Regions from separate parts of the Salinicoccus siamensis genome, predicted to be linked through region 3. Evidence: predicted binding sites of a transcription regulator. Region 3 holds the regulator's gene; each other region holds the start of a gene.
What was found. The regulator LexA, encoded in region 3, represses DNA repair genes until DNA is damaged. The targets are predictions, from matches to a motif close to CGAACATATGTTCG.
Positions count from the first base shown of each region.

Region 1: parE (DNA topoisomerase IV subunit B) is a predicted target of LexA. The motif match lies at 6,887-6,900, and genes of this name have one in related genera.
Region 2: ACZ5LF_RS04400 (ImmA/IrrE family metallo-endopeptidase) is a predicted target of LexA. The motif match lies at 2,667-2,680, and genes of this name have one in related genera.

Region 1 is NZ_AP043765.1:1,008,517-1,016,942, forward strand. It holds gene ACZ5LF_RS05250 (YfcC family protein) at 1-693, shown strand, start outside; gene mscL (large conductance mechanosensitive channel protein MscL) at 731-1,099, opposite strand; gene ACZ5LF_RS05260 (glycine betaine uptake BCCT transporter) at 1,320-2,900, shown strand; gene acnA (aconitate hydratase AcnA) at 3,074-5,779, shown strand; gene ACZ5LF_RS05270 (HesB/YadR/YfhF family protein) at 5,826-6,104, opposite strand; gene plsY (glycerol-3-phosphate 1-O-acyltransferase PlsY) at 6,119-6,703, opposite strand; gene parE (DNA topoisomerase IV subunit B) at 6,917-8,426, shown strand, end outside.
Region 2 is NZ_AP043765.1:825,851-834,276, reverse strand. It holds gene ACZ5LF_RS04415 (sigma factor-like helix-turn-helix DNA-binding protein) at 258-677, opposite strand; gene ACZ5LF_RS04410 (DnaD domain-containing protein) at 861-1,790, opposite strand; gene ACZ5LF_RS04405 (helix-turn-helix domain-containing protein) at 2,147-2,497, shown strand; gene ACZ5LF_RS04400 (ImmA/IrrE family metallo-endopeptidase) at 2,695-3,141, shown strand; gene ACZ5LF_RS04395 (DedA family protein) at 3,182-3,787, opposite strand; gene ACZ5LF_RS04390 (hypothetical protein) at 3,942-4,181, shown strand; gene ACZ5LF_RS04385 (hypothetical protein) at 4,437-5,177, shown strand; partial or broken gene ACZ5LF_RS04380 (transposase) at 5,595-6,948, opposite strand; gene ACZ5LF_RS04375 (IS30 family transposase) at 7,695-8,426, shown strand, end outside.
Region 3 is NZ_AP043765.1:1,382,630-1,391,055, forward strand. It holds gene ACZ5LF_RS07190 (ABC transporter ATP-binding protein) at 1-1,680, opposite strand, end outside; gene ACZ5LF_RS07195 (ABC transporter transmembrane domain-containing protein) at 1,681-3,456, opposite strand; gene ACZ5LF_RS07200 (YneF family protein) at 3,561-3,818, opposite strand; gene tkt (transketolase) at 3,885-5,870, opposite strand; gene ACZ5LF_RS07210 (DUF896 domain-containing protein) at 5,885-6,121, opposite strand; gene ACZ5LF_RS07215 (hypothetical protein) at 6,193-6,444, opposite strand; gene lexA (transcriptional repressor LexA) at 6,582-7,196, shown strand; gene ACZ5LF_RS07225 (CAP domain-containing protein) at 8,035-8,426, opposite strand, start outside.

The DNA of each region.
Region 1 (8,426 bases), 370 kb from region 3:
AAAAGGGGACAGGTCAACTTCACAGAAGATGTGATGAACTTTGAAGAGCTGAAGAAGAGGCATGTTTTCATACTGCTGACTTTTACTGCCGGTATCATCATCAACGTCTACGGGATTTTTCAGCATGGCTGGTTCCTGACCGAACTCTCCGCCAACTTCTTCGTCATAGGCCTTCTGGCAGGTCTCGTGAGTGGCATGAGGATAAATGATATTTTTGATGCATTCATAGATGGAATGAAGCTGGTTGTCTACGGCGCCATCATCGTTGGGTTTGCCCGCGCCATTGTGGTGGTCCTGGAGTCAGGTGTCATCATTGATACGATCATCCACGGCATGAGCAGTATACTGGATTTCCTTCCGCCATCCATCACAGCCCTTGGTATGCTGGTCATTCAAGTCATCATCAACTTCTTCATCCCGTCCGGCTCCGGACAGGCGATGACTACGATGCCGATTATGACGCCCATTGCCGATCTACAGGAGATCCCAAGGCAAGTGGCGGTTCTTGCATATCAATATGGTGATGCAATAACCAATACCATCATTCCAACTTCCGCCTCATTGATGGGTGTGCTTGCAGTATCTGGCATCCCGTATCTGAAATGGGTGAAATTCGTTTGGAAGATTACTGCATTATGGCTCTTTATCGCCGCATTGGCACTTGTGGCCGCTACGATGATCGGAATATCCTAAAAAAGGCCGATCTTAAAAGATCAGCCTTTTTATGCAATCAGGATTTTAAAGAATCATTCTTCAGGGAATCCCGTATCTCCCTCAAGAGCACAATCTGTTCATCTTCAGCCGCTTCTTCCACGAAACGGTTACGGGTTAATGTATTGACCACTTTAACGAAGATGAAGATTGCTGCACCAATGATGATAAAGTCGATGATGGCTTGGATGAACACACCATAGGTAATACCTTTATAAGCCCATTCAGAAGTGAAATCTGTGTTTCCGAAAATCAGGGCGATGGAAGGCATGATGATGTTCTCGACAAGTGCTGTGACGATTTTACCGAACGCTGCCCCAAGCACCACTGCAACAGCCAGGTCGAGGACATTGCCCCTGAGCAGGAAATCTTTAAACTCTTGCCACATGTGGATTCTCTCCCATTCAATTTATTTAAGATCATAGATAATACTACAATACAGACAAGAAAGTGCAATATGTTTTCAGGAGTTTTTATGGAATGCTCCATGATTTAGGGCCTTAGGCAGTTTGCTATAATCAACAGTGTATGGTAACATGAATAATTGTTTTGTGGGCTGTATTATTGAAAGTAATCAGCAGGGATGAAATATTCATAGGAGGAATTACATGAGAGAAAAGGAAAAAGTCCAACTGACCCCGGTGTTTTGGATTACATTGGCTATCGTTTCCGTACTCGTATTGTATGGAGTCTTCTTTTCCGATAGCTTTGAATCGGTGACGGGTACAATTCAAGGTTTTATCACAAATAACTTCAGTTGGTATTATGTATCATTAACAACAATTTTCATTGTATTTTGCCTTATTTTTGTATTTACACCGATGGGGCAAATTCGTTTGGGCAAACCAACTGAAAAACCGGAATTCAGAACAATTTCGTGGTTTGCGATGCTATTCAGTGCCGGTATGGGTATCGGTCTTGTATTCTGGGGAGCGGCTGAACCGATCAGCCACTATTTCACGCCTCCAAGTGCAGAACCCGGTACAGACATGGCATTAAAAGAATCATTGCGCCGCACATTCTTCCACTGGGGGTTCCATGCCTGGGCAATCTATGCAGTGGTAGGACTTGCCTTGGCCTTCACCCAGTTCAGACGTGGTGAGCCGGGTCTTATTTCAAGGACATTGAAACCAATCCTCGGCAAACGTGTCGAAGGCCCACTCGGTACAGCCATTGATGTACTTGCAGTTTTTGCAACAATTGCAGGTGTCGCGACTTCACTTGGTCTAGGCGTAATGCAGATCAATGGTGGCTTATCCTATTTATTCGGCATACCGAATAACATTTATGTACAGATACTCATCATTGCAATCATCACTGCACTATTCATGTGGAGTGCATGGTCCGGATTATCTAAAGGGATCCAGTATTTGAGTAATGCCAACATGATACTTGGCGGCATTCTGCTGATCTTCACACTCGTCTTGGGGCCGACGGTCCTTATACTGAACATGTGGACTGATACATTCGGTGGCATGATCGGTAATTTCATCAATATGAGCTATGATGTGGCGCCGCTCGATCAGGCCAAAAATGATTGGCTCGGCAACTGGACCCTCTACTACTGGGGCTGGTGGATGAGCTGGAGCCCATTCGTCGGAATATTCATCGCCCGTGTATCAAGAGGCCGTACAATCAGGGAGTTCGTATTGGCAGTAATGGTTGGACCAGCTGTCCTCAGCTTCTTCTGGTTCAGTGTCTTCGGTGTTACGGCAATCGAGTCAGACAGGATGAATGGTGGCTTCGCAGATCTGACGACAGAATCGGTGCTGTTTGAAATGTTCAATAACATGCCGCTCAGCATGGTCGTGTCCCTTGTAGCAGTTCTGCTGATCGGTACTTTCTTCATCACTTCAGCTGACTCTGCTACATTCGTTCTGGGAATGCAGACAACCAATGGTTCATTGACGCCGCCAAACCGCATTAAAATAATTTGGGGACTTGCACAAGTATTGATTGCAATCGTCCTACTGATGGGTGGCGGACTCGGAGCACTTCAAGCCTCGGCGATCATTTCAGCCTTCCCGTTCTCCATCATACTGATATTGATGATGGTAGCCACCTACAAGGATGTGGCGCAAGAACAAAAGGCGCTCAGCTTATACTTCAAAGAGGATTATGAAGGTACAAAATATGAGAAAATGATGCGCGAGTACGAAAAAGAACAAGATAATAATAATAGGGATTAATATATTGTTATGATTATGACCTGGAGAGATAAGTATTACTTATTGCTCTAGGTCATTTTTTTGTATCACGATTATTGATGAATACATGGTGCTGGCGTTTACAACCATTATGTAAAGATATACAATTGATATGAACGGTCTTACGACTGGAATATTAATAGGGGGCTATTAACATGAGTCAGAACATTAGTGAATCAGCAAAAAAGTCATTCACTGTCGACGGCAAAGATTATAATTACTACAGCTTGAAGACTTTGACTGAACAAGGCATGTCAGAAACTCACAAACTGCCTTACTCAATAAGGGTATTGCTTGAATCTGTACTGCGTCAATATGATGGCAGTGTCATTAAAGACGACCATATCAAATCATTGGCGACATGGGACCAGGGCAGCAACAAAGGCAAAGAAGTGCCATTCAAACCATCCCGCGTCATCCTTCAGGACTTTACAGGTGTACCTGCGGTAGTGGACCTTGCATCTCTCAGGAAAGCAATGGATGATGTCGGCGGCGATGGCCAGAAGATTAACCCTGAAGTACCTGTTGATCTTGTCATCGACCACTCTGTGCAAGTTGATGCATACGGCACTGAAAATGCACTTGAACTCAATATGGAACTTGAATTCGAAAGGAACCAGGAGCGTTATGAGTTCCTCCACTGGGCGACTAAAGCATTCGATAACTATAAAGCTGTACCACCAGCTACAGGTATCGTGCACCAGGTCAACCTTGAATACTTGGCGAATGTCGTCCATGTAAAAGAAGATGGCGGAGAGATGATCACGTATCCGGATACTCTAGTCGGTACGGATTCCCACACAACCATGATCAACGGTCTTGGTGTACTCGGTTGGGGTGTCGGCGGAATAGAGGCAGAAGCTGGAATGCTCGGACAGCCTTCCTACTTCCCGGTACCTGAAGTGGTCGGAGTCCGTTTGACGAACTCTCTTCCGGAAGGAGCAACTGCGACGGATCTGGCGCTGCGTGTAACAGAATTGCTCCGTAAGCAGGGCGTGGTCGGCAAGTTCGTTGAGTTCTTCGGTCAAGGTGTACCTGCATTGCCGCTTGCAGACCGTGCCACAATTGCGAACATGGCGCCTGAATATGGTGCAACTTGCGGGTTTTTCCCAGTAGATGAAGAAACACTCGACTACATGAGGCTGACAGGCCGCAGCGAAGAGCATATTGAGATTGTAAGGGCATATCTCAAGGAAAATGATATGTTCTTTAATCCGGAGAACGACCCAGTATATTCCGAAGAAGTGGAACTTGACCTTTCTACTGTGGAACCAGCGCTTGCCGGACCAAAGCGTCCTCAAGACCTTATCAACTTGTCTGATATGAAAGGTTCGTACAGGAAATCCGTAACTGCTGAAAGCGGCAACCACGGTCATGGTATGGAAGAAGGGGAATTCGACAAGAAAGCGACCATCAATTTCAAAGATGGCAGGAATGTAGACATTAAAACAGGTGATCTGGTCATTGCCGCAATCACTTCATGTACAAACACTTCCAACCCATACGTAATGCTTGGTGCTGGCCTTGTTGCCAAAAAAGCAGTTGAAAAAGGCCTCGAAGTCCCTTCATACGTAAAAACATCATTGGCTCCTGGTTCAAAAGTCGTGACAGGCTATCTCGATGACTCAGGCCTCCAGGAATACCTCGACCAACTTGGGTTCAACCTTGTCGGTTATGGTTGTACAACATGTATCGGTAACTCTGGACCATTGCTTCCGGAAATCACAGAAGCAATTACAGAAAACGATCTGCTTGTAAGTTCTGTGCTGTCCGGTAACCGTAACTTCGAAGGGCGCATACACCCGCTCGTCAAAGCGAACTACCTGGCCTCACCACCGCTGGTCGTAGCCTATGCCCTTGCAGGTACAGTAGACATCGACCTCCGCAATGAGCCGCTTGGTAAAGATAAAGAAGGCAATGACGTCTTCATGAAAGACATCTGGCCATCCACTCAGGAAGTGAAGGATGCAGTCATGAGCAACGTCAGTCCTGAACTCTTCAGGAAAGAATATGAAAGAGTATTTGATGCCAACGAAATCTGGAACAACATTGAAACAACAGATGAGCCGCTCTATGATTTCAATCCAGATTCCACCTACATCCAAAACCCTTCATTCTTCCAGAATCTCTCAACAGAGCCAGACAGCATAAAGTCACTGAATGGACTGCGCGTACTTGGCAAATTCGGAGACTCAGTCACAACAGACCACATTTCACCAGCAGGGGCGATCGGTAAAGATACGCCGGCCGGAAAATGGTTGATTGAACAAGGCGTTTCACCACGCGATTTCAACTCCTACGGTTCACGACGCGGTAACCACGAAGTGATGGTGCGCGGTACATTCGCCAATATCCGTATCCGCAACCAGATCGGACAAGGTAAAGAAGGCGGCTTCACAACGTACTGGCCAACAGGCGAAGTGATGAGCATCTATGATGCAGCCATGAAATACAAAGAAGACAACACTGGTCTTGTAGTCATTGCCGGAGACGACTACGGCATGGGCTCAAGCCGCGACTGGGCTGCCAAAGGTACGAATCTGCTCGGCGTTGAAGCGGTTATAGCAGCAAGCTATGAACGTATCCACCGTTCAAACCTCGTCATGATGGGTGTATTGCCACTCCAATTTGTAGATGGCGAAGATGCAGAAGCCCTTGGACTGGACGGTAGTGAGACATTTGATATCCAAGTAGACGATAATGTCATGCCTGGGGATGTCCTTGATGTCACTGCAACTAAAGAATCCGGTGAGAAAGTAGCATTCAAAGTGAAAGCACGCTTCGATTCTGATGTTGAAGTTGATTATTACCGCAACGGCGGCATCCTACAGCTCGTACTTAGGAATAAACTGAAATCCTAGGATTATAGACATAAAAGCATCCCATCTCTTCGAGATGGGATGCTTTTTATTTAAGGTTGAATATGACTTCTTCGTCCACGGAATCAATCTGAAGTTCAGCGTCTTCAAAATACCACAAATCGGCTTCCTTGATGAAGACTTGAAGCCCTTCATATTCGAATATTTTACTGTCCGGAGGAATCTGATCGACAGTGAGTGCAGGCGAGAAGCCTTGTTTCAGCTGCGTATCGCCTCCGTACCTTACATAAACGTTTACACCTTGACCCTCATCAGGATCCATTTCATCTTTCATCCAATCAACTGCACGGTCTGTAACTTCCAACATGATGCCACCTCCTGCTACATGAATGTAATCTTCGATTCTGTACCATCCATTATACGCTTGATGTTTGACGAATGTCTAACGACAATGACCACCATGATAATGAATGAAAAGGCAATAAGAAGATAATCCCGAAAGACGATCGACAAGATAAAGAAGACGATGGCACTGATGATGCTTGAAAGAGATACATACTTACTCAATTTTAGAGTAGTGAGAAAAACAGTGAGCAGGATGATGAATAAAATAGGGTTATAGGCCAAGACTGCTCCTGCGCTTGTCGCGACAGCTTTACCTCCTTTGAATTTCAGGAAGATGGAATAGACATGGCCAAGTGCTGCGGCAAGCCCAGGGATGAAGACATGCATCTCCGTATCGATCAGTATGGCAATCAAAACAGGAAGTGCGCCTTTGAACATATCCAATAAAAGGACGACTATGCCTGCTTTCTTTCCCAAGATCCTAAAAGTGTTTGTAGTTCCAATATTTCCACTGCCGTGCTCCCTTAGGTTTATTTTATAAAACCATTTGCCGATTAAAAGACTAAAAGGAATTGCTCCTATGAGATAGCTGAAGACAAGGAGCATCATATTGATTTCCATCTAAAATCCCCTTTTGTTATCAGGTACTAACAGTTTACCATATAAATTTAAATGGGTATAATAAAATATAGTTTACTATAATATTATTATGTAAACTATATAGTGTTACAATGATTGTCGTATACCGATTAGGGTTGCAATCATTTAAGTTTTGTATAAAAATAGAACATGAGATAAAAATAACGAACGTATGTTTGTGGGAGGAAATCTGATTTGACGAAACGGAATACTTATACAGATGAGTCGATTCAAATACTTGAAGGACTGGATGCTGTAAGAAAACGCCCCGGCATGTATGTCGGCTCAACCGACTACAGGGGCCTGCATCACCTGGTCTATGAAGTGGTAGATAATGCAGTGGATGAAATCATCAATGGCTACGGCGACGCAATAAACATTAAAATAAATCCTGATGAGAGCATTACAGTACGTGATAATGGAAGAGGTATGCCAACAGGCATGCATGCTTCTGGCAAGCCCACACCGGAAGTCATCTTCACCGTGCTCCACGCCGGTGGGAAATTCGGGTCCGGCGGCTACAAAACTTCAGGCGGCCTCCACGGCGTCGGAGCCTCTGTAGTCAATGCGCTGAGTGAATGGGTGAAGGTCAGGATATTCCGCGATGGCAAAATACATGAAATGTCATTCAAAGAGGGCGGAAAAGTCGATCGTGCGCTAGAAGTGACAGGCAATACCAAGGAAACTGGAACTGAAGTCACCTTCAAACCCGACCGCCAAATATTCCAGAGTGGGACCACGTTCCACTTCGAAACGATCATGGAGCGGATGCGTGAGTCGGCCTTCCTTGAAAAAGGGCTAGAAATTACAGTTGCAGATAACCGGCCCGATGAACCGGTCGAAGAGGTCTTCAAATATGAGGATGGCTTGAAGGCGTTCATTGAATTCCTTAATGAAGGCAAGGATTCCATAGGTGATGTTGTCGTATTTTCAGGAGAATACGATGGCATTTTGGCTGAGGTGAGCTTCCAGTATAATGACCAGTACGCAGAAACGCTCATCTCATTCGTCAACAATGTCCGCACGAAGGACGGAGGTACACATGAGGTCGGCTTCAAAACCGGTTTTACTCGGGCATTCAATGAATATGCCCGGAAAATCAATGAGTTGAAGGATAAAGATAAAAATCTCGAAGGAAACGATATCAGAGAGGGGCTCACAGCCATCATCTCCATCAAGATTCCTGAGCACTTGCTCCAATTCGAGGGCCAGACAAAAAGTAAGCTTGGGACAAGTGAAGCGAGAAATGTGATGGAGTCACTGATAAGCGAACACTTGCCTTATTATTTTGAAGAAAACGGTACGCTCAGCACACAACTTGTTAAAAAAGCTGTGAAGGCGCGCAATGTGCGCGAAACTGCGAGAAAGGCGCGCGAAGAAGCGCGTAACGGTAAGAAACGTAAGCGGGACACCTTGCTGTCAGGTAAACTGACACCCGCACAGAGCCGCAACGCCAAAAAGAATGAGTTGTATCTGGTGGAGGGGGATTCTGCCGGCGGGTCCGCCAAACAGGGCAGGGATCGAAGATTCCAGGCAATCCTCCCGCTCCGCGGCAAGGTCATCAATACTGAACGGGCCAAGTTTGAGGATATATTCAAGAATGAAGAAATAAATACAATCATCCATACCATCGGAGCCGGTGTCGGCACCGAGTTCAAGGTGGAGGATACAAACTACGATAAAATCGTCATCATGACGGACGCGG
Region 2 (8,426 bases), 560 kb from region 3:
AACTTGGCCGACAAATCTCCTTTCTCACTGCTTCACCCCCTACTTTTTGTGTATTGTTCTATTCAAGATTGTTAATGTTTGCCAACAAACAAAAAAGACACTCACATGAGTGTCTTCGCAGTATTTGAATTTAAAACGAGATCAATGGAGGAAAATTGTGCGGCCAAGCATTTCATCCTCTCTATCCATCTTTAATTCTATATAAGGTCCCCCACATACTCATCATTTTTATAACAATTTCAGCATTTTCAACTTTTTCAGTCCTTCATCAACAAGCATGCCTCCTTCATGATCTGATAGACGCGTGTCGTTGACACCCCAACCTCTTCCGCGATACTTTGGTACGTCATGCCATCAAGCCTTAGGTTGAAGACCAGCGCCATACGTTCATCTGTAATACGGCTCCACCTATTTTGGATATATCGTGCTCTCGCTTCAAGACGAGATAGTTCAGCCCCCCTCTTCAGCCGTCTTTCCACTTCATTGTGTACGGGGTCACTGGTTGTGCCCTGTGCTTTTGGCATAACGGATTCGATGCCATATTGAGCAGTCGCTCCACCGCCTACATCTGAGTTATATTGCGCGCGCAATTCTTTTATTTTCGAGATATAATACGGATAACTATTGATCATGTCCATAATCTTTTCTGTCGAGTATGTTTCAGTTGTATATTTCATAATTCAACTCCACCCATTTTAAAGTTTGATTGTGGCTGGGAGCATAAGAACTTCTCCACCAACCATCTTGCGTCTCTTCTATATATCGTTTCATTCTCAAATACGAGCAAGCTTTGTAATGGCTCAACGCTTCTCTTATGATCAGTTCTGGTTATTGTACATACACTATTTTTGTCATCTCACCTATCCGCCGCTTCTGAATTCCGTAATCATCTTTTGAATCTCAGGGTCTTCGCCCGCCGTCTTGATTGGCTCTGTTGCCCCACCAGATTTCGATCTGTTCTCATCATTCAACCATGATGGCGCCACTTCACCCGGTTGCTCACGTTGCTTCCGTTGGTAAGAGTGCTGCATGCGCTTTAGATTATCACGTTCAAACCGCCGTTTGTCCGCTTTGACCTTTTCTATAGTATCTAAGCCGTCAGCCTGAAAGCGGGATAGAATGCCGTTGATATGACTGTGATGCTTTTTGCCTGCATCATAAGTTTCTTTCATGGCCTCAATGATGATTTCTGGGGAATGCCTCTTTAACCACTCCTCCACTTGTGCATTTAAAGCACCAGTTACTGCACCGAAGCCAAAATATTCATATGCTTGAAATATCTTTCCGACACGTGCGTCATAAGTCATGGATGTATATGGGTTATCATCATTATTGTTCATTATTAATGCGTTATTGACCTTATCGTCATTATTGTTTGTGCGTCCTTGTGTCACCTGCGTGTACCCGGCGCGTCCTTCTCGTATCTTTTCAGATGCTTTCCGGTGTCTTTTCTGTATATCTCCATTTTGATAAACATCATAATTAATGACGGTCAGGAGTGTCTTTTTGGTGTCTTTTTCTGTAAGTATCATCCCATCGCTCTCCAATAATTTAAGAAAACCATCAACCTTCGTTCTCGACCAGCCCCAACGTTCTCCAAGCTGGCGCATACTGGTTATCCTTTGTCCTCTTTCGACTCGAATCAATTCATTATCACACATCACTTTGTTGTCTTTATGATTGACCATCAACAGTAAATCGACCCAGGCTTCGAACTTAGAGAATTTTCGTTTTTCCTGGAAAAGCCAATGATCTTCTATACACCGGTGTAGACTGATCCAACCAGTCATGCAATCATCCCCATTCTTCTTGCTTAATTTCTTCAGTTATTCATTCAGCAGCCAGTTCAGCGTTGACTTATTTTCTGGATTACTGCATATTCCACTTCGATTTGATTTAATTCAGAGCCAATATATTACTCTTAAAGAGTAACTTTAAGTCAAAAATTTTTATTTGATTGCTGTGATTTATAATACAACCAATGTACTTTTAAACCTTAAAATATGCGCCCTGATAACTTTCATTATAATACTCTTTGTGAGTAAGTCAATGAATATATTACTCTTTATGTATAAATAACTTTCTCTATTAGAGTAAATGACATATACTTATCATGTGAGCAACATCTAGGAAAGCGGGGAGCGCCATGAATAGAGACCGTCTGATACATCTTAGGGAAAAGAGGGGATGGACCAAGGCTGAAAGTGCGCGTAGATTAAGCATAGCTACCAGCACTTATTCGAGCTATGAATATGGCCATCGAAAGCCTGACAGTGAAATGCTTGTAAAGATAGCTAAACTACATGATGTGTCCACCGACTATCTGCTTGGAAATGATCGGAAAGAAAAAGCGAACTCGCTGCAAGAAGCTGACGTTCTAATGTTTTCTGATAAAGAAGGATTTGATAATCTTTCAGAAGCAGACAAGCAGGAGTTAAGGGAATTATTGAATGATCAGTTGGAGTTCTGGATTGAGAAGAAGAACAAGGGGAAATAACGTTCTGTCGTAGATAATCGTGAATATGGGTAAAAGCAATGCTTTTTCTACACGAACTACAATGGTTAGTTCTCGCTGGAAAGTGTTTTGGAACTACTTCAGTATTCAAAGACAATAATAAACTGACCACATAGGCTTCAGGTGGTCAGATATTTTTTTAGAATAAAATCGAACATACGTTCCTTAAGGGGGATTTTATGAGAATTGAGAAAGTCGTCAACGAAGTGGCTGATACTTGCATTACAGATAACTTGGATTTGAACATCCCTCACCTGTCTTACATGTTTTCCGCACACATCATGTATAACGACCATACAAGTTTTTATTATAATAAACAGGGGGTGGATATCATCGCCATTAAGGTTGGCGATCCCTTTGAAATGTGGCAATCGTTTTGCCATGAAGTTGGACATATGTTCCTCCATTGCACCAATCAACAGATAATGCCTCATGCGTTCAACTATAAGCAGGAAGCTGAGGCCGAGAAATTTGCATTGCTGCTGATGATGCCGGAAAAACTGATTATGCGCCATAAATTATATGAAGCACAGGATGTTGCGAATTATTTTGAAGTTCCAATCGACTTGGCTATGCAACGTATGGAGATGCTGATTGAATATACGCATGCAAATACCTTTGACTAAAATATTTAAGGTTTCTATGGAGAATCAATCAATGAAATCATCATTTCCTTTTCCTTCCTATAAGTATGAAGATGAGGAAGAGCGCCACTGCAATCAGGATGCCATACATGATCTTTGAGTAGGTATCCATATATCCGACAATCGTCTGCCAGGAGCCACTGACCGAAGCGCCGAGATACACAAGGACAGTATTCCAAATTAGGGTCCCTAAAGTGGTCAACGCAAGAAACAGCACGATGTTCATTCGTGCCATCCCTGCAGGAATCGATATGATGCTGCGCATCACGGGGATGAAGCGGCTTACAAGAACCGCCCCTATTTCATATTTACTGAACCAATCATTGTATTTAAGGAGATCTTCCTGATTGAGGCGGAAGATATGCCCCCACTTGTCGACAGCATTTTCCATCCGCTTCTGGCCTTGAGACATGCCGAAGTAATATAATGCAATGGCACCTAAGACGGAACCGATGGTCGATGAAACGACAACACCAGTCATGCTCAAGTTTGATTCAGTTGTTGTGAACCCGCTGAAACTCAGCACGACTTCAGAAGGTATCGGTGGAAAAACATTTTCCAAAGCCATCAAAAACGCGATGCCGATATAGCCAAAATTATTTATGATATAGGTAAGCAGGCTTTCCATTTTATCCTCCTTGACCACACCCAGATTATGGATGAAGTATACTTCACATACCCTTTTCAATTACCCGTATTTGATCTCATTATGCTGTAATTGTTTAACAGCATGGATAATATGGTAATAATAAATAAATGAACAGACAAAGGAGTGTTTGATCATGTCAGAAGAAAATAAGAATCAACAGGAACGGATGAAAGAAGTAGCAGAACAGAAGGCAGAAGAAGGCAAAAGACAGAAAGAACAGATGAAGGAAAAAGCCCAGGCCAAACAAAGTGATTATAGAGATGAGAAATCAAAAGATCTTGCTAAACATGTTGAAACACAAGGAAGAGCCCCTGATGTGGAAGATCAGGCAGAGTTGGAAAAAGGCGAAAACCCGTCCAATCAATATAGATAAACACATTGTAAAATACAGGCATACCTTAGATGGGCATGCCTGTATTTTTAATTATATATACTCTATTTAGTTGAATCTTAAGGTTTTGATTGTGATATATAAGTTGCATAAGCAAAATATGTTTGAGCGAACAATGCTTAAATGATAATAAAATTGATATTTAAACTTTATAAAAAACATATAGATGAAATCTCGCTTAGCCAACAAGCAACCTATGTTACAATAAATGTAATTTAATCTAGGAGGTTACATATCATGAAAAAATATCTATTAACTGGCGGCTTTGCCACTGCACTATTACTCGGTGCTTGTGGAACCGATGGAGAGCAGTCAGAAGAAACTGTAGCTGAAGAAACGACAGAAGAGCAAACTGAGAAATCCGAACCAACTGAAGAGGTCACTGAGGAAACAACTGGGGAAGAGACTACTGAAGAAGCTGCTGAAGTTGAAGACGAGATTGATGAAGTGGTTGATGAAGTTGAGGAACCGGGTTCACTTGCAGAAGCAAACGAAGAACTTGCCGGCGAGGATGGGTTGACAGAAATATACGGATATAATGATGAAGAAGTTACTGAAGAAGTAGGTAGCCTAATTGTTACACGTAATTCCGCTGTTGTGTTTGGCATGAAATTAGATGAAGATACAGCATGGTATTTTGAAGATGAGGGTTACTCACTCGGAGACGAAGTACAAATGATAACTATCGAGTACACAGTCGAAAATACTGTGGAGGATCCAAGAGATTTTTACCTTAACCAGACAACACTTATTACAAGCACGGGCGAACAGATAGAGAGCGAGTGGTTAATGGACAGTGGTTTACAGTCTGAAATGCTAGGTGCTGTTAAGTCGACAGGGGACGTAACTTTTTTACTGCGAAATAGTGATGCGGACGATATTGAATGGGTAGACATTATTATCCCGAGTTTGAGTGATGAGAATTACGATATAGTGTCTGAAGAATACAAGCAACGTATTGAAATAATGAAAGAATAAAATTAAGCCACTTCATGAGTGGCTTTTACTATGGTCTAAATCAGCACGGCGCATCTCGAGTACTCTGTTTGTTTAAACCAAGCAATATAGCGACTGACTCCTTGCCATCTTTTAACTGTACCTAGAAGTTGAACAATGCCACGTATAATTGAATATCCATTTCCCGGAATAATTTATGTATAATTTGTCTTATAGCATAAGTCGCCTATTAGACATACTATGACTAATCTCTTTATAGTCAAAGTTATTCTATTAGCGTATAAATTTCTCATTTCATTACCTCTATCAAATCTCACGGCAACAACTACAGAAAAGGCATAGAATCACAAAAAATATACTAAGTGAATCAATTTCATAATTGCTCATTTTAAAATTACAAAGACCAACAGAATTAAAAATTATAATTTTTAAAAACGATTATGCAGCTTGCTGTTGGTTTAATTTTCCATTGATACGATCTGCTGCCAATTTTGAAGCATTATAAATCAGCGTTGCCATGTCAAAGTGAATTTCGGCACGTTTTCCAGTCCGATAGCGGACGTTGTCTAACTGAAAAATTCCTTTAAATATGCGTTAACTCGTTCAACAGCGGTACGTCGTTTGAAAATCGTTTTCCAAGCCTTAGAACCGCGGACAGGCGCTGTGTACTTCCGAAGGTTCTGAGTGATTTTAACCTTGTATACCTTTTGACAGATACCTTCATTAGCCAGCGGACATTCGTTACATTCTTTCGGTCTTATATATTTTAGCGTTTCGTATTTTGCATCAAAACTATCATAGCGATAAGAGTGTTCTCGAAAACAAGTAGGGGCAAAATGCTTATCGAACCCGATGGGTTCGGGTTCATTCCGCTTGTTATAAGCAATCACAGATTGTTGTCCCATTCTGTGTACTTGTTCATATATTGGTTCGTAATCGTACCCAGCATCCATTGTTTGATAGTGCAAAGAAGGCATTTGCAGGCGTTCCCCTATCCCTTTAAGTAACGGGATCGCTGCTTTACCATTATTTAGATTTCCAGAAGAAAAAAGGGCTTGTAAAATATATTGGCTTGATGTACCAATGGCGGGAGGTCCCTTGTAACCAAACCAAGAGGCATTTTTTCCTTCCGGGTTCTTTTTCACACCCCATTTTGGGTCTTGAGGAACTTCGGCACGTAATTCAGTCAAAGGTACATCTAGTTGCGCTTCTATCTTCTTTTCATATAGAGGCAGGTTCGCTTCCTTTTCATCTTGTTCTTTCAGCCGTTGTTCGCGTTCTTCTTTGGATTTACGCCCACGTTTTTTGGGCTCAGGCTTGTGCTTTTCTTCTTTTGGTGGCGCCTGGTCACGCGCTTCAAAATGGGTGGCATCAACAGCGGCTGTATCATCTGTAATAAAGCCTTCGGCAATGGCTTGTAGAATCACATTTTCTCGTTCTTCCTCTAGGATATTAGACTCAATTAATTTGGTGACAAGGCGAGAATAAGAAGACTCTGATGGCACATTATCTGAAACAAGGAAACCGCAATTTAATTTAAAGGCAATGTCGTCGTTCAGCCGTCTTACCAAATCCTTTATCGTAGGGATTCGTTCAACGTATCGTACAAGGGGGAAATAATCATGGCTGCGTAATTAAGATCCTCCGGTGCGCCAAATCGGGATCTTTTAGTCACTTTGTGATAAATTTTCCCCAAATTAATTGCTGAAATAATTGCATCATATTTTTGGGTAGGTTCCATGTCATATAGTTCTTGAATGCTAAATAAACTAGATTGACGTATAATGGTCATAGGGAGTGCCCCTCCAGTCTTTTTATGGTTGTGTTAACAACTCTACCATTATACAAGATTTGAGGAGGTGCTTCCTTTTTTAAGTTTTCAAACCCTTGCCCTGTAAGGGCTAGGAATTATGAAATTCATTCAAGTAGAATAATATTTTGCAAATGTACATAAATGAGGTTGAGGCCAGCTCATAATTTTTGAGTACAGTGACAGGGCTGATATGGTTTTCGATACATCTAATCTCACAGTTTAATTGTACCTTGAACCCTTCTGCTGAATATCGAAGCATACTACTATACTTAGAGCCATTCGCTCGATGAACATAAGCCAGCTCAGGGAAACATGATGAAGAAAAATTTATAGAGGAAAATAAAAAGCGGACACGTATTGAAGACATGTCCGCTTTAAACATTGCTATATCAATTAGTTTTAACGGACAGTGAGGGATTTGACTTCAATATCATAGTTTATCAAAACTTCTCAACGGCGCCCTTTTAAAGCTGGTTTTTTATCAGTCATTATCATATATTGTTGTGCTTTTTGGAACGATAATGGAACATAATCAATTTATATTCTTCGCTTAAATTTTGTTAATATATTACAAATTGTATTGACTTATTAATACAGTCATATAACCTAGATTGTATATTATAATTTCGCCGATTGTAAAATTAAGCTAGACACCTAAAAAGGGTCACGCGTGATACACTCAAAATGAGTTTTCCGACCAAAGAAAATCATAGGAGTGATCACGCATGACCTACACCCATATTACCACGGACGAGCTAGTAATCATAGAAGCCTATTTCCATCAAGAGACCCCGACTTCACAGATTGCGAAACGGATTGGGCGTGCCCGTCAGACGGTCCATAATGTCATCGCATATCTCAAGGACGGGCACACTGCGCTGGAGTATTATCGGCGCTATAAGGAAAACAAAAGCCGGTGTGGTAGAAAACGGATTGTTCTACCGACCGATCAGCAGAAACATGTTGAAAAGCAGGTGGCGCAAGGCTGGACACCGGATGTGATCGTCGGTCGGCAGGAGATGCCAATTGACTGCTCGGGCCGTACACTGTATCGAATGTTCAAACGAAAAACCTTTGATGTAGCCACACTGCCGATGCAAGGCAAGCGAAAACCAAATGGCCATCAGGAACGCCGGGGCAGACAGGCCTTCAGGCGAAACATCTCTGAAAGAACAACTGACTACCCGGCGTTCAATGAAGAATTCGGCCATCTCGAGGGAGATACCATCGTCGGTGTCCGCCACAAGAGTGCCGTCATCACGCTGGTTGAACGCCTGTCTAAGGTCATTATCACCTTGAAGCCTGAAGGCCGGACGGCACAGGCAATCGAGTCTGCCATCAATACGTGGTGTCAAGAGATGCCCAGAAACCTGTTCAAGTCCATCACTTTCGACTGTGGTAAGGAATTCTCCAACTGGCAATCGATGAGCAACCAGAACGATCTGTCCATCTACTTT
Region 3 (8,426 bases):
ACGGTTGAGGACGAGGATCTGATCGGCATCCTGGATGGTCGATAACCTGTGTGCAATGGCGAGTGTCGTGCGCCCCCGCCGCATCTTCTCCAGAGAATGCTGAATCTGCTCTTCTGTTTCGGAATCGATATTTGCGGTCGCTTCATCCAGAATCAATATTTTAGGATCTATCGCCATCGTCCGGGCGAACGCGATGAGCTGACGCTGTCCACTTGAAAAAGCACCACCCTTTTCGATTACCTTGTGCTGATAGCCACCCGGGAGGTCATTTATGAATTTATCCGCGTAGACGAACTCCCCTGCAGCCTTCACTTCTTCAAACGTCATGTCGGGGTGGTACAGTCGGATATTTGAAGCAATGGTGCCATAGAAGATGAAGGGATCCTGCAGCACAAGACCAACCTTCTGCTTCAGTTCACCTTTCGGCATTTTCTTGATGGAATGCCCATCGATGGTGATATCGCCTTGATTAAATTCATAAAAGCGCATAAATAGATTGATGATGGAACTTTTGCCGGAACCGGTGTGGCCGACCAATGCCACAGTCTCACCTGGTCTGGCTGTAAATGTGATGTTCTTCAGCACATCCACTTCACCGTCATAGCTGAAGGTCACATCTTTAAACTCAATATGCCCATCGGTGATCTCCGCTTCCTCATCCTTATCTTGGACCGGTTCCAGACGCTCATCATCCATCAGTGTGAATACCCGACTTGCGGATACAAGTGCCTGTTGAAAAATGTTCAGATTCTGACTGACCTGGTTGATCGGTTCAAAGAACCGTTCCATATACTGCAGAAATGCGAAGACGACACCGGCTGTAACGGTCGACTCAAAGCTCAGCAAGCCGAAATAGCCAAGTATCACTGCGATGGCCAGCACATAGATCATGCTGATCGCGGGCCTCAGAAGCAATCCATCGAGTTTGACGTTCTTCATATTATATTTATAGTGCGTCTCGTTTATGGTATTGAATTCCTCCTGCAGACGCCTTTCCTGATTGAACACCTGGATGATCTTCATACCCTCTATCGATTCTGCCAACTTCGCATTCATCTCACTCAAAAGTTGGCGTGCATGGGAGAAGAAATTGGCTGAATACTTACGGTATACTGCCAAAATGACAGCGATTACGGGCATGAATAGCAGTGCAAACAAAGCCAACTTGACGTCCAGGATGAACATCATCACAAAACTTGAAATGACCATGAAGATCGCCATGAGGAATGTTGCCAGTACACCGATGAACATATCGACGATGGCTTCCGTATCATTTGTGATGCGGGAGACGAGGCTGCCTCCGGGCACTTTATCGAAATAGCGCATGCCAAGGCGACCAATCTTTTCAAATGCATCGATCCGCAGCTGCTGGATCACCTTGAACGCCAAATATTGAAAAAGGTAGATGTTCATGTATGTGGTGACTGCCCCGAGTATCTGGACAATGGCGAAAAGGATGATCAGCCACATGATATCCTGCTCCGGAAAGACGCCTGGCGTCAAATAATCATCGATGAAAATCATGACGAGATAAGGTGTTGCGACACCTGTGGCAGTGGATACCGCAAGCATGAGGAATCCCAATGTCAGCACACCTTTGAAGGGCAGCGTATATTTCATCAGACGGATCAGGACATCCTTCTGATCATTGAACGTTAGATTCAACTTGTCATTCTCCATCTAATTCCGCCTCCCTTCCGCCATGTCTTCCAAGGAACTCTTCAGAGATTCACGAAGCGCCTGTGCGTTATAGGTGTCGTGATACCAGCCCTGCTCCGCCATCAGCGTTTCATGCGTGCCCATCTCTGTTATGGTGCCGGCATCCATGACGATGATCAGATCTGCATGGCTGACAGCACTCATGCGATGTGCTGTAATGATATTCGTCTTACCACGACGATTGGATTGCAGGCTCTCGAGTATACGCTCTTCGGTTTCTGCATCAACGGCTGATAATGAGTCATCAAGTATCAGCACTTCAGGATCAAGAATCAGTGCACGTGCAATGGAGATGCGCTGCTTCTGTCCTCCGGATAATGATACGCCACGCTCCCCGACAACGGTTTCGTAGCCGTAGGTGAATGCTTCTATATCATCATGTATCTGGCTGAGACGCGCCGCCTCATGGATAAGGGCATCATCCATATCCGGATTACTGAACGCAATATTATTGCGGATCGTCGTGGAGAAGAGGAAATGGTCTTGGGGCACATAACCGAACTGCGCCCTCAGGTTGCTGATGTTATAATCTCTGAGCGGATGACTGCCGTAGACGATATCTTCCGGATTGACTGTATCGAACTCGCGGAGCAGGAGCCTAAGCAGCGCGCTTTTGCCAGAGCCGGTACGTCCGACTATACCAACCGTCGCCCCTCTCTCGATCGTAAAACGCACATCCCGTACGCCGCCTGCATCTTCCCCCGGAAAATTAAATGCGCCGATATCAAAGTGAATGTCACCTTCAGGCTGATCTTCTATCAGATACTCCTCCCCGATATCATTTTCCGTCTCCATGATTTTCTCTATACGCGCGTAGGAGGCACTCCCCCTTTGAATCAGGTTGAAGAACATCCCAAGCGCAAGGAGCGGCCAAACCATCATGCCGAGGTAGGTTGTGAATGTCACCAGCTGTCCAACGGTGATTGCATCGTCAAGCACCATGCGTGCCCCGAAAAATATGGAGATGAAGTAACTCGCCCCAATCACTGTCATTATCGTCGGATCAAACAGCGCATCGATTTTCGATACTTTTAGATTTTTATCGACGACATCATCACTCAACACCCTGAAGTCTTCCTGGTCATGCGACTCATATCCGAACGTCTTGGTCACCTTGATGCCCGATATGCTTTCTTGAGTCTTATCGTTGAGCATGCTGAAGGCAGCCTGCGCCTTCTTGAAACCGCGGTTTAGGAGTGTGCCGTAATAGCTCGTTAATATCACCATGAAAGGTAACGGAATCATCGCCATCAATGTCAGTTTGGGGCTGATTGTAACAGCCATCGTCACCAGCACCGCCCCTCCGGTGATCAGTGAATCGGCAATGGTCAGAATACCGGCACCGGCAGTAGCCTGGACTGCTTGTATATCATTGGTGGCATGGGCCATCAGGTCCCCGGTACGCCTCTTCTGATAGAACGCAGGGCTCATCTGTGAATATTTATTGTAGAGCGATGCACGCAGAATTTTACCCAGCCGATAACTCGCACCGAAGATCATGATGCGCCAAAAATATCTGAATATGTATGTCAAAATCGCCACCACTATAAGCAGAATGATGAATTGTCCGAGTATCTCCGCGGTCAGCGTCTCCTGCCTTATCCCGTCGATGACCCATCCTATGACTTGCGGGGGCACCAGTTCCATCAATGCAACGAGTATCAGCATGATGATGCCGCCGGTGTAATTTTTTCGTTCCCTTTTAAAGAACCATCCCAACTTTTTAAATACTTTCATGCCATCCCCCCTTCAATTGAGTGCAATTAAATTCTACCATATATTTCGAAAATTGAAATATTTTGGGTGAAAAAATAAACCCTTCTATAGAGAAGGGTTCATCTTTATTTTTTTGATGCTTTCATACGCTCTTTTGTTGATTTGGAATCGGCACTGCGATTCATCATTGTCATCATCTGATTGATTTTCTTCTGGGAAGGTTTCTGTCCCATCTGCATCATCATCATCCTGAGCATCTCTTCATTGATAGGTGGATTCTTTTCGAGGTAATCCATCATATATTTCCGTGCCAGGAAAAAGCCAAGGGCAACGCCACCGATGAGTGCAACAATAACAATCAGTATCCAGATCCATGTAGCCAAACTGCTCACCTCTTTCTTCGTAGAACAGTATAAAGTCTACATTAAAAACAGGTGTTTTTCAACAGATTATTTCTCCATCACCGTCTCTAGGATCCGTTCGACGGTAAATCCATATTTTTCGACGACTATGTCGCCAGGCGCACTCGCACCGAACGTATCGATTGTGTGCAATTTGCCTTTCATGCCGATGAAACGGTGCCATCCCAGACTGGCTGCCATTTCAATGGCGGTCCGGTTTTCGATGTGCGTGTTCAGTACACTTTCGATATAGGCTTCATCCTGCTTCAGGAACTGCTGCATATTCGGGATGGAGGCGACTTTCACTTTTACACCTTGTGCATTAAGCTGTTCTGCCGTATCGACAGCCAGTGGCAACTCGCTTCCGGAAGCGAATAGGATCGCATCATCCCCTTCGTCGTAGGCCAGGTATCCACCTTTTTTGACCCCTTCTTCAACAACATCGTATGGCACATCTATCGTTTTGACATTTTGACGTGTCAGCACAAGGGCCGTCGGTGTATCTTCAGCTTCCATCGCTATCTTCCAGGCCGCACGTGTTTCATTGCCTTCTGCCGGTCTGATTGTATTGAGGTTCGGGATGGCGCGCAGACCGGCAAGCTGTTCTACCGGTTCATGCGTCGGACCGTCTTCTCCTACTGCGATTGAATCATGGGTGAGTACGTAAGTTACAGGCAGCTTCATCAGCGCGCTCAAACGCATGGCTGGCTTCAAATAGTCACTGAAGACGAAGAACGTACCACCGTAAGGACGGAGGCCGCCGTGTGCTGCCATGCCATTCAATGCAGCGGCCATGCCGAATTCCCTGACGCCAAACCAGATGTTCCGTCCGGCATAATTATCGGGACCGAAATCCTCCTCATCCTTTACATTGGTCTTATTGCTGCTCGCGAGGTCTGCAGCACCACCGAACAATGTCGGAACGGAGTCAGAGAGCGCCTGTATCATATCGCTTGAAACAGCACGTGTGGCTTTCGCCTCGCCCGCTTCATAATAAGGCATATCCTTATCATAATCGTCTTGCAGACGGTGGTGGACGGCCTCCTCGAACTCAGCATGCAGTTCTGGATGTGCTTCTTTATAGCCTTTAAGCATTTCATTCCAGGCTTCTTCTTTTTCATTGCTTCTTGTTTTCATCGTTTCACTGAAGCGTTCATAGACCGACGGGTCGACATCGAATGTCTTCTCCGGGTCCAAACCATAATATTCAAAAGCTGCCTTGCGTTCCTCTTCACCAAGCGGCGCACCGTGTGAGGCACTTTTGCCCTGCTTGTTCGGGGAACCGTAGCCGATGATCGTCTTCACTTCGATAAGTGTCGGACGAGTTGATGTCTTGGCATTCTTTATCGCTTTATCTATGGCATCGCAGTCATTGCCATCCTCCACTTTGATGTAGTGCCAGTTATATCCTTTAAAACGTGTGCCCACATCTTCTGAGAAACTCATGTCGAGATCACCATCAAGCGATATGTCGTTTGAGTCATAAAGCACAATCAGTTTGTCCAACGCCAGGTGACCGGCCAGTGATGCTGCTTCATGGGAGACACCCTCCATCAAATCACCATCGCTCGCGATGACATAAGTGTAGTGGTCCATCACATCATAGCCATCCCTATTGAAGCGGGCTGCCAGGTGCTTTTCAGCCATTGCCATACCGACACTCATTGCGAAGCCTTGACCCAATGGTCCTGTCGTCACTTCCACTCCTTCGGTATGTTTGAATTCAGGGTGCCCAGGCGTCTTCGACTCGTACTGCCTGAAATTCTTCAACTCTTCCATTTCAAGCGAACCGCTCAAGTGCAGCAGACTATACAACAACATGGACCCATGGCCCGCACTCAATACGAAACGGTCACGGTTGAACCAGTCCATTGAGTTCGGGTTGAAGTTCAGATGGCGGGACCAGAGTGTGTAGGCCATCGGCGCGGCCCCCATAGGGAGGCCCGGGTGGCCGGAAGCCGCCTTTTCGATCGCATCGATGGATAGTGAGCGGATTGTGTTGATAGCCAGTTGGTCTGTCTTATCAAAAGTCATTTGCGCATACTCCTTTATGAATTTTTATTTTTATCTGCTTGGATTTTCTTCACTTTTTCAGGGGTCACATCATTGCCTTCAGGATCGATGACTTTAGTGTTCTCCACCTGTTTCTTGAATGAGGAACGGAAGTTTTTAAGATACTCTGTCCTCAAACCTTTCAGTTCAGAGAGTTCCTCCCCTGTAATGCTGCCCGACTTCTTTTTGGCAGCGAGCGTATTGATCCGCTGAATCTTATCTTTGTCTAACATAGCAGCCCTCCTGTCCACTTTCTTATAATCTACCATAAAAAAAAGTGTGAGACCATTCTCACACTTTAAAGTCATCTTATGAATCCAATCATTTCCATCAACTGCTCCATATTGCTGCGCTCGGCGTATTCTTCAGCCGATAGATCCGTCTCCTCTACAGGGAGGGGGGCATCGTCATGTGTGACGACCTGGTACTCATCTATATAGACAACTTCAGAATTACTATTCCCTTCCTTGTGGGAATCCAACATGAAAATGAGGCCAGCAGCGAAAACAAATATAAAGACCATACCCAGTAGTTTAAATTCCTTCAATGTCATCATTACTACCTCCAGAACATATGTTTGTATAAACATAGTAACAGAACGCCTGTTCCGGGTCAATGGATAGCGAACAAATGTTTGTAAGATGCCCTCTCATATGATAAAATTTAAACAACAATAAGGCGGAGGTAATAACTATGAAGGCGCTAACAGACAGGCAGAAACAAATATACCAATTCATCAAATCCACAGTGAAGGATAAAGGCTATCCGCCGAGTGTCAGGGAAATCGGCAATGCAGTCGGGCTCCAATCGAGCTCAACGGTCCATGGCCATCTGGCTAAACTGCAGGAAAAGGGTTTCATCAAAAGGGACCCGACAAAGCCCAGGGCTATCGAAGTCATCACGGAAGAGAACGAGAACCATGGTGCTGTAATCCATGTCCCGGTCCTCGGTAAGGTTACAGCCGGACTGCCGATTACTGCCGTAGAGAATATCGATGAGTACTTCCCTCTCCCCGAACACTTCACAGCGAACCACAACAGTGAGATATTCCTCCTCAATGTAGCTGGGGACAGCATGATCGATGCAGGCATCCATGATGGGGACAGAGTGATAGTACGCAAGCAGAACATTGCCCATAATGGCGATATCATCGTCGCAATGACGGATGACGATGAAGCAACGGTCAAACGTTTCTATAAGGAAAATGGCTACTATAGGCTGCAGCCTGAAAACACGACAATGGAACCAATCATCTTGGACAGTGTCGCTGTCCTCGGTAAAGTCGTCGGGCTGTTCCGTGCATTTTAAAGGATTTCATATATAAAAGGGCGCATCTTTACGATGCGCCCTTTTGCCTTTCCGTATCCATCCTGTCAATATCCTTTGTTTCGAATGTTTTATCTATCAAGTATGATTCTGATTTGTTCTAAAATATCTTTTGGATCTTGTGTTTGTTTATCCTCTGTTTTATGTTTCAATTGCATCCCCTCGTTTTTGCTTGATTCAGGATGGTGATCTGGAAAGATGATTCCATATTAAATATATAAGGCGGCTCCTTTATATTCCCTTTATTTCGGCAGACGAAACATTATTCGCAAATTTAATCCTCAATACATGAATGGGAGGGTCATCTAAATAAAAAATTATTGCAGACGCCTTTCTATACACTATAATGAAAAAACAGTCCAACTATGTAACCACATGTGATATGGTTTCGCTCCGAATCATTGACGCCCAAAAAAATTTTACGGCTATGTCTTTGCGTTCTGAAGTTTTCATCCAAGGCTATAGTCGACAATGCAATGTGAGTCCCCCTTCTCTCCCCATTGATATCTAATCGCCATCAATACACGCTCCCCCCCAAGTGCATTAATACTTAAATTATAGCATTTCGAACTCGTACTTCAACAATGTGGAGCCATTCTGATGAACAGAATGTATGTCACTTGACCATAGAGTCAATACAGAGGGCCATATGATGCATATTTCACTATATAACAAGTAGCAACGTATAGAGAACTGGGCAGTTTGTCACCTTCCAAGCAATTATTCCGGGCCCTTTTCTTTGACATGAAAGGTGCATATGAAATCTGTTCCAGCCGATATTCCTGATGAAATAAAAAAGACGACCAAAGAATCGTCTTCTTTACTTCCTTATATAATTTTCCGTATAGTAGGGCACATTTTCTTCATTATATGCTGTACCGACCCCCAGATGTGTAAAACTGGCTTTCAATGTGTTCTCCCGGTGCGGGGGCGAATTCATGAGGCTATGGTGGGAGAAGATGGGTGAAGTATGCCCCATAGCGATATTCTCCCCTGCCATCCTGTACGATACATCAGCTGACTCCAAACGACTCTTCAACGTCACGCCGTCCGGGGAATCATGATTGAAGTAATCCTTCTCAACCATATCGCTGCTGTGTCCGAGCGCGGCTTTTGAAGCCGCTTCGTCCCAGGACAAAGGTTCTAGACCGTATTCCTGTCTGGTTGCATTAACGAGTAGATGGTTCATTTTGGAATTATCTGCCGGTTCAG